DNA from 4 places in the Bradyrhizobium sp. 2S1 genome. Region 2 is predicted to be linked to each of the others. Evidence: riboswitches for the same ligand, from Rfam matches in the RefSeq annotation. Region 2 holds a riboswitch; each other region holds the start of a gene.
The links. A riboswitch is a leader RNA that binds a small molecule or an ion and turns the genes downstream of it on or off. The one in region 2 is predicted to bind cobalamin.

Region 1 (2,196 bases), 4.5 Mb from region 2:
TCGATCAACTCCTCCTTGGCATTGCGTCCGGTGAGCACGACATGCGTCATCGGCGGCTTTGACGTCGTCAGGAAGTCGACGACGTCGGCGATGGCGAGATAATCGTAGCGCAGCGCGATGTTGATCTCGTCGAGCACAACCATGCGCAAGCTCGGGTCTGCGATCAGCTGCTTGGCCTTTTCCCAGCCCGCCTGAGCCGCCGCGATGTCGCGCGCGCGATCCTGGGTCTCCCAGGTAAAGCCTTCGCCCATCGCGTGGAATTGACAGAGTTCGCCGAAATGCCCGGTGAGCAGGCGGCGCTCGCCGGTATCCCAGGCGCCCTTGATGAACTGCACCACGGCGCATGGGAAGCCATGCGCCACGCAGCGCACGATCATGCCGAAGGCGGAGGAGGACTTTCCCTTGCCGGCGCCGGTATGAACGATGATCAGACCCTTTTCACCGCTCTTGGTCGCCATGATCTTGTCGCGGGCAACCTTTTTTTTCGCCATCTTGGTCGCGTGGCGCGCATCCAGCGAAACCTCGCTGCTGACGACCTCGTCTTCGGCGCCGTTTTCTTCAGAAATCATGACGTTCCTTCGGCTTGACAAGTTCGAGCCACGGACGAATGGTGGGCCCGCGTTGGTTCCTGTCCTACGACAGGCGAAGAGGGAATGCGATAGGGCTCAAGGTGGGCCTGAAAAGCAGCCGCCCCCGCGACCGTGACCGGAGAGATGCCCAAAAGCCACTGATTCCCTTCAGGGATCGGGAAGGTGGGTATCGAGGGAGAAATCCTGCTCCGCAAGCCGGGAGACCTGCCAACGCAACGTGTAGTGAGACCGGCGGACGGGGTGTTCCGCGACGGGGAACGAACCCATTCACATCGGTTCGTGTGCCTCTTCGCCTCCCGCTGTCAATCCAGGATGGGCGATGAGCGTTACACTTCATGTCTGCATCACGTGCCGCGCCGGCCAGACGCTGGCGGAAGGTGAGCTCGCGCTCGGTGCGCGCCTGCATGCCGCGCTTCTTGAGGCCGGCGTGCCCGATGACGTCAATCTTGTTCCCGTCGAATGCCTGTCGGCCTGTAGCCAAGGCTGCTCGGTCGCGCTCAGCGCGCCGGGGCGGTGGTCCTATGTCTATGGCCGCCTGTCCGCTGACAATGCCAGGGATGTGATCGCCGGTGCCTCCGCCTATGCGGCCGCGCCTGACGGCATCGTGCCGTGGCGCAGCCGTCCGGAAATCTTCCGCAAGCAATCGCTCGCCCGCATTCCACCTCTTTCCGTCGTGCCGGAGGCCGCAGAATGACCACGCTCGCCAAGGTTCCGGTCACCGTCGTGACCGGGTTTCTCGGGTCCGGCAAGACGACGCTGATCCAGCATCTGATCCGCAATGCCAACGGCAAGAGGCTTGCGGTGCTGGTCAACGAGTTCGGCAGCGAAGGCGTCGACGGCGAGATCCTGAAGTCGTGCGCCGACGCCAATTGTCCGGCCGAGAACATCGTCGAGCTCGCCAATGGCTGCATCTGCTGCACCGTCGCCGACGATTTCATCCCGGCCATGGAGCAGTTGCTGGCGCGAAGCGTGAGGCCCGATCACATCGTGATCGAGACGTCGGGGCTCGCGCTGCCGAAGCCGCTGCTGAAGGCGTTCGACTGGCCGGAGATCCGCTCGCGGATCACGGTCGATGGCGTGATCGCGCTCGCCGATGCCGAGGCGGTCGCGGCCGGCCGCTTTGCGCCTGACCCGGCTGCGGTCGACGCACAGCGTACGGCCGACGGCAATCTCGACCACGAGACGCCGCTGTCCGAAGTGTTCGAGGACCAGATCGCCTGTGCCGATATCGTGCTGCTGACCAAGGCCGATCTCGCCGGAGCGGAAGGGATCAAGGCGGCCAAAGCGGTGATTGCCGCTGAAATGCCGCGCGAGGTTCCGATGTTGCCGATCGTCGACGGCGCCGTCGATGCGCGCGTGATCCTGGGGCTCGAGGCCGCGGCAGAGGATGATCTCGCGTCGCGGCCGTCGCACCACGATGGCGAGGACGAGCACGAGCACAATGATTTCAACTCCGTGGTGATCGATCTTCCCGAGGTTTCGGATGTCGAGGCACTCGTCGCTTCGATCAAGGGGCTGGCCCGCGAGCAGAACGTGCTGCGCGCCAAGGGCTATATCGCAGTCGAAGGCAAGCCAATGCGGCTGCTCGTGCAGTCCGTCGGCGAAC
Region 2 (2,196 bases):
CAGCGCCAGCGCCACATGCTGAAAGCTGCGGTCCTCTAGCGAGCCGAGCAGCCAGAACGCGATCTCCAGCACCACGAAGGGATTGCTGGAGAGGTTCATCACCAGCGCCGTCGCAGCACCGGCAAAGCTCGAGATCGCGAGCCCCGCGAGGATCAGGATCAGCAGCCCGGCATTGCGGCCGGCGACCGCGAGCAGCGCGAACACCGAGCCGAACGCGGCGATGATCGCGACCACCGGCAACGCGTAGGAGCGCACATCGGCCAGGCCGAGCGCGATCACCAGCACCGCGCCGAACGCCGCCGACTGCGGCGCGCCGAACAGCGACGGCGAGGCCAGCGGATTGCGCAGCAGGCCCTGCAGCGCCGCGCCTGACAGCCCGAGAATGCCGCCGATCGCGAACGCGAGAATGGTGCGCGGCAGGCGAATCTCGCGCACGATCACCTGCGCCACGTCGCTGCCGCCGCCGAACAGCGCCTCGATCACCGCGAGCGGCGACAGCCGCACCGGCCCGATGCCGAGCGAGATCACGCACAGCAGGACCACAAGCGCGAGCAGCGCCGCGGTGGCGCCCCATCGGCGCCGCGCGGCGACCTCGGCCGCCAAGGCAAAATCCTGCACGCTCATTGGATCCATGCTCTTACAGCGATCGCCGTGGCAGACAAGCGACACTCGATAAAAACCGTGGCCGTCTGACCGCCGCCCGACTTCCGCCGGATTGACTTTGCTGCCCGGCCGAACCCTAGATGAACATGACGGTTCTTTCATGAGATGAAAAGGGAATGCGGTGCGGGGAAACTTCCCCAAGGCCGCGGCTGCCCCCGCAACTGTATGCGGTGAATCCTTCGTCACAGGCCACTGGGAATCTCGGTCCTGGGAAGGCGACGAAGGGTAACGACCCGCGAGCCAGGAGACCTGCCGTCAGCCGTGGTCACACGCGAAGATGCCGGTCGGGGAGTACAGGCATGAGCTTCACCTGAGGCTGTTAGCACGATGGTGAGACTGGTTCGCGGTGACGTGCCACTGACGTTACCGAGGTCTCGCTTATGTTGTCCTACCCATTCCACCATTGGCGGCGCACGCTGCTGCTCGCGACGACGATGCTCGCGCCTGTATTTATTGTCTCCGCCGCGCGGGCGCAGCAGGCGCCTGCTCCCGATCAGCTACCAGCGATCGAAGTCACCAAGCCGGGCGACCAGAACGTCACGCGCGCCAAGCCGGCTGCGGACGAAGCGCCGGCACCGCGCCGTCCGGCGCCGGGCACCGCAGAGAGCACCAATGTAGGCGGCGGAAGCGGATCGGGCACCACAGGGACAGGCACGGCCACCGGAACGGGCGGCACCAGCGGCGGTCGCTAGTTCGCCGGCATTGTCGGATCGTCCTCGGCCGTGATCACCGCCGACGACATCGCGCATTCGCCGGTGCAGTCGTTGCCGGAAATCCTCGCGCAGGTGCCGGGCGTGCAGCTGCAAACGCTCTATGGCGGGCCGAACGGCGCCAAGACCGCGGTCGACCTGCGCGGCTTCGGGGCATTCGCCACCGACAACACGCTGTTCCTGCTCAATGGCCGCCGGCTCAACGACGTCGACAAGGCCGGCTTCGACCTCACCACGATCCCGCTCGATTCGATCGCGCGCATCGAGATCACGCGCGGCAACAGCGGCGCCGTGCTCTACGGCGACAATGCGGTGGGCGGCGTCGTCAACATCATCACCAAGACCGGCGTCGGCGGTCCGCCGACGACGATGAGAGCCGAGGCGGGATTTGGCTCGTTCAACACCCGCATGGCCGCCGTCTCCGCGGCGCTCAATGCGGGACCGTGGTCCACCTCGTTCTACGGCAACGGCATCAAGTCCGACGGCTACCGCGTCAACAATGCGCTCGACCAGCGCAACGCGGTCGGCAGCGTCAACTACACCACGCCCGACCTCACCGCTTTCCTGACCGTCACGGGCAGCGACCAGAAGCTCGGCCTGCCCGGCGGGCGGCTGGTCGATCCGTCGATCGGGGTGAACGAGCTGCAAACCGACCGCCGGGGCAGCAGTACGCCGTTCGACTATGCCAACCAGCAGACCGCGAGCGTCACCGCCGGCTTCACCAAGACGCTGATCAACGGCGTCGACCTGATCGTCGACGGCGGCTGGCGGCAGCGCGATACCCAAAGCGGCTTCTTCGGCACGGTACCGACCATCAGCTTCG
Region 3 (2,196 bases), 2.7 Mb from region 2:
CCTTGGCGGCTTCATCCATGACCACGCAAGTGAGGACAACCGCTGTGCCGGCAAGGTCATTACTGCGATCGGAGCTCTGGTAAATCATGGCGCCAAAACACTTGGCCACGTCAGCAAGCGCGACGGCGACTGTTGCGCGTTGAAGGCTCAGTGGTACCACAAGCATTTGTGGAGCTATCGTGCTCGATCTGGCGCGCGCGGCAAGCCACCGAGATCGCACGATCATGGCAGGGACGCACCTCACGCCAGTTCCACAAGAAGAGCAACACCTTGCTGGCGCAGCTCGATCGCATTCTCGACCGCTTTGAATTGCAAGCCAAACGTTGCGCGTCATGAGATTATCCCTCGCCAGCATCGCCCAGAACCTTCGCCGAACGGATTCCTATCCAACGCGGGCTCGCATAGGCACCCGTCATCGCGACGGAGCATCGAAATCAAAATGCTGCCACTCTTTTCACGGAATGGGCCGAAGCAGGGGGGGGGCATTTGCTCGAACAGAGCGTTGCGGGCCCGGACCCGGAGCGGACGTGGCGTCCTGCGTCTCGACTCCCCTGGCACAAGCCTTGACGAATCTCGACGCGCGGCGTCTGTATGTAGATCTGCCACGGTCTTCCATTCTGCATCTAGTAGGATGGAAGCTAAGAGGGAACCCGGTGCGCCGGTAACGGCTATTCCGGGGCTGCCCCCGCAACTGTAAGCGGCGAGCGGTTGTCATAATGGTCACTGGCCGCGACAGCACCGGGAAGGCCGACAGCCGCAGCGACCCGCGAGCCAGGAGACCTGCCGCGACAGAATAGAACGTCCTCGGGCGGGGTGCCCCGTGCGTCGCTTGCAGCCTGGGACGTTTGACCCGTCTCCTCGCAAGTCGTGCGCGTGGCTTCACCCCCTAACATCGCGGGGTTGCCGATGTCGCCGTCTTACGATTTCAATCAGCATGGTCATCTAATTGAGTGGCCGAGTGTGCGGCCGTGGCCGGCGCGGCCAAAGTCTGCCGCGCCTCAGCGGTGTGTTGTGCCGCCGCCGTCATCGGCTCCGCTGCCGCGGCCTCTCGCGCCATTGCCAAAGCCGTCCGATCTCACGCTCGATCGATCGCGCGACGGCCTGCTGACCGCGTTCGGCAAGCTAACGCTGACCGATCGCTATCTGCTCGTCGGCGAAAGCATCCAGGACATGTTCGCGCGGGTGTCCTGTGCCTTCGCGGACGATGTTGCGCACGCCCAACGTCTCTATGACGCGATGTCTCGGCTGTGGTTCATGCCAGCCACGCCGGTGCTGTCCAATGGCGGCACCACGCGCGGCCTGCCAATCTCGTGCTTCCTTAACTCGGTGTCGGACTCGCTCGAAGGAATCGTTGGCACCTGGGACGAAAACGTGTGGCTTGCCTCCAACGGGGGCGGTATCGGCACGTACTGGGGCAATGTTCGCTCGATCGGAGAGAAGGTGAAGGGCGGCGTCAGCTCAGGCGTCATCCCGTTCATCCACGTCATGGACGGCCTGACGCTGGCGATCAGCCAGGGCTCGTTGCGGCGCGGCTCGGCGGCGGTCTATCTCGATATCCAGCATCCCGAGATCGAGGAGTTTCTCGAGATCCGCAAGGCGTCCGGCGACTTCAACCGCAAGAGCCTCAACCTGCATCACGGCATCAACCTCACCGACGAGTTCATGCGTGCCGTGGGCGCCGGCACCGCGTTCGCTCTGCGCAGCCCGAAGACGAACGAGGTCGTCCGCGAGATCGACGCGCGACAGCTATGGCAACGCATTCTTGAGAACCGGTTGCAGACAGGCGAGCCTTATCTCTTGTTCATCGACACCGTGAATCGCGCGCTTCCCAAGCACCAGCGCGAGCTCGGTCTCAAGGTCTCGACCTCCAACCTGTGCAGCGAGATTACGCTCCCGACCGGCATCGACCATCGCGGCGAGGAGCGCACCGCGGTGTGCTGTCTGTCATCGCTCAACCTCGAGACCTGGGACCAATGGAATGAGGAACCCGGCTTCATCGAGGACGTCATGCGCTTCCTTGACAACGTGCTCACCCACTTCATCACGACGGCGCCGGAGGGTATGAAGCGGGCCCGCTACGCCGCCCTGCGCGAGCGCTCCGTCGGACTTGGCGTGATGGGCTTCCACTCGTTCCTCCAGGCGAATGGCATTCCAATGGAGAGTGGCTTGGCGAAATCATTCAATCTAAAGATGTTT
Region 4 (2,196 bases), 2.0 Mb from region 2:
CGCCGGCGCATGGCCTGGTTGATCGCACTCAGCCGGACAACGACATTGGCATCTCGGATCTTCGGCGACGTCCGGCGGACGGCTGCGGCACACTCCGATTCCGCAAGAGCTTTCGCAACATTCTGGTCGCCTGCGAGTGCCCGCGCCAAGGTCGCAAGCTCACGCATCTTCTGAACCGAGAAAGCAAGCCAGCTCTTGACGTCGGAGGCGAGCCCGGTCTCGAGTTCAACATCGACCGGCACATGAAGCAGCGAGCAGGATGGGGCGATCTGTACGCGGTCCTTACCAAGCTTCGCAATCGCGGGGTCCAGTCGCTGGCGGAGCGCCGACAAATTCGATCGCCAAACATTCCGACCGTCTATGACGCCGAGCGACATGACGAGGTCACTTCGGCCGCTCGCAATGATCTGGCTCAATAACTCTGGCGCGCGAACCAGATCGACGTGAAGCCCGGCAACAGGCAGGCGCAGGGCAGCGTCCAGATTGTCGCAGAGGCCACCGAAATAGCTTGCAACCATGATCTTGATGGCCGGCCCTTCCTTTGCGAGCCGGCCATAAGCATGTACCAAGGAGTTTCGCGAACTCTCATCCAGATCAAGGACTAGCCAAGGTTCGTCGAATTGAACCCAATTTGCCCCGCGTTTGGCCAATTCCTTCAAAAGCTCAATATAGACCGGTATCAGGTCATCCAGCAGTGACAGTGGCTGGAACGCACGATCGGCACTCTTGCCAAGCTTCAAGAATGTAACCGGCCCGATCAGGACAGGGCGCGTCTGAAAGCCAAGGGCCTTGGCTTCCTCGTACTCCTCGATTGGTTTGCGAGAGGATAGTCTGAAAGTCTGCCCCGGGTGAAATTCCGGGACCATGTAATGGTAGTTGGTGTCGAACCATTTGGTCATCTCCTGCGCGGGTGCGCCATATCCACGCGACGGGTGACCGCAACTCCCATCCTGACCGTCGCATTGTGACCCGCGTGCCATGGCGAAGTATGTCTTGAGCGAAATGGATCCGGCATTCGTCTCGTAGACTTCTGGGATGGCACCAACCATGACACTGGTGTCGAGCACCTGGTCGTACAGCGAGAAATCGTTCGATGGGATCACGGTGATACCGAGAGACCTCTGGCGAGCCCAATTTGCGGCACGTAGGCCAGCTGCATCCTCGAGCAACTGCTGTTCGGCGATTTTTCCGGCCCAGTAACTTTCGAGCGCAACCTTGAGCTCTCGCCTTGGACCGATGCGTGGCGTTCCGAGTGTGGCAACCGGAAGAGAGAGAAGAGACATAGCGTTAACCCCATATTGGGGGGCAAAGGCCATGGCGGACGCAGGCAGAAGAAGTCGCGCGAGCGACCGCTGCTTGGCGCACCACCGGGACACCCCGCCCGTGGACGAAGATAGTGTCGGGGCAGGTCTCCTGGCTCGCGGCTCAGCGCTGCTGTCCGGCCTTCCCGAAACCGTCAGGCTTCAGTGACTTCGTTGGACAGCGGCTCGCCGCTCACAGTTGCGGGGACAGCGCCGGCATTGACACCGGCTTCCCTCTTAGCTCCGGCCTAATGAGACCGGAGAACCTCGACACCTTCAATTATCGGCAAAAGGGATGTTCCGTCAACCTCGCGAATTCATGTTGCGATCTGCTAATGTGCCTAGCGGCATGCCCACCGTTCATCCTCGATGCAGAAGTCGCTCTGCAATCACGGACATCGGATGACATCCCGAAAGTCCCTCCGCGTGGGCAGCGACAAATCCGAATACGCCGCCTTTGCGCCGAGGACCACTTGGTCGAACAGACGGCTTTCATGCAAGCTGGCCCCGGTTCATCAAGCACGGCGCGCTGCGCTGCCTTCTCCAAGCAATCAACGATCCACCGAATAAGATAGCATACGCGGCGCGAGGTGTTTCTGTGATGCCAGCCATTTCTGGTAGGCGTCACTCGGACACTTTTTGGCGATACTGCCCAGGCAAGCATATCAACCAAACCAAGGAGACCGGCTCGCAATGAAAATGGCTGTTTGGAGTGCCCTCGGTGTCTTTGCTGTTGCCGTCTCGGCGGTCGGCTTGTTCGGATTGATGGTAAGACCGCTCTTGAGTAACGCCGCTCGACAGATTCTCTCGAAACTATTGATCGGCTCAAGCCGAGGCTAGCACGGCTCAGCGCCTCTACCTGCTTGCGGAGGACAGGACTTGCGTCGAAGCCGCA

Region 1: linked by a shared signal. The riboswitch ahead of HAP54_RS31175 (DUF1636 family protein) and the one ahead of HAP54_RS10040 (hypothetical protein) in region 2 are both predicted to bind cobalamin.
Region 3: linked by a shared signal. The riboswitch ahead of HAP54_RS22740 (ribonucleoside-diphosphate reductase subunit alpha) and the one ahead of HAP54_RS10040 (hypothetical protein) in region 2 are both predicted to bind cobalamin.
Region 4: linked by a shared signal. The riboswitch ahead of metE (5-methyltetrahydropteroyltriglutamate--homocysteine S-methyltransferase) and the one ahead of HAP54_RS10040 (hypothetical protein) in region 2 are both predicted to bind cobalamin.

Annotation. Positions count from the first base shown of each region.
Region 1 is NZ_CP147717.1:6,630,412-6,632,607, forward strand. It holds gene cobO (cob(I)yrinic acid a,c-diamide adenosyltransferase) at 1-569, opposite strand, end outside; cobalamin riboswitch at 606-816, shown strand; gene HAP54_RS31175 (DUF1636 family protein) at 910-1,284, shown strand; gene cobW (cobalamin biosynthesis protein CobW) at 1,281-2,196, shown strand, end outside.
Region 2 is NZ_CP147717.1:2,098,388-2,100,583, forward strand. It holds gene HAP54_RS10035 (FecCD family ABC transporter permease) at 1-624, opposite strand, end outside; cobalamin riboswitch at 737-934, shown strand; gene HAP54_RS10040 (hypothetical protein) at 1,044-1,355, shown strand; partial or broken gene HAP54_RS10045 (TonB-dependent receptor) at 1,362-2,196, shown strand, end outside.
Region 3 is NZ_CP147717.1:4,806,228-4,808,423, forward strand. It holds gene HAP54_RS22735 (hypothetical protein) at 133-336, shown strand; cobalamin riboswitch at 589-802, shown strand; gene HAP54_RS22740 (ribonucleoside-diphosphate reductase subunit alpha) at 1,012-2,196, shown strand, end outside.
Region 4 is NZ_CP147717.1:117,633-119,828, reverse strand. It holds partial or broken gene metE (5-methyltetrahydropteroyltriglutamate--homocysteine S-methyltransferase) at 1-1,283, opposite strand, end outside; cobalamin riboswitch at 1,387-1,586, opposite strand.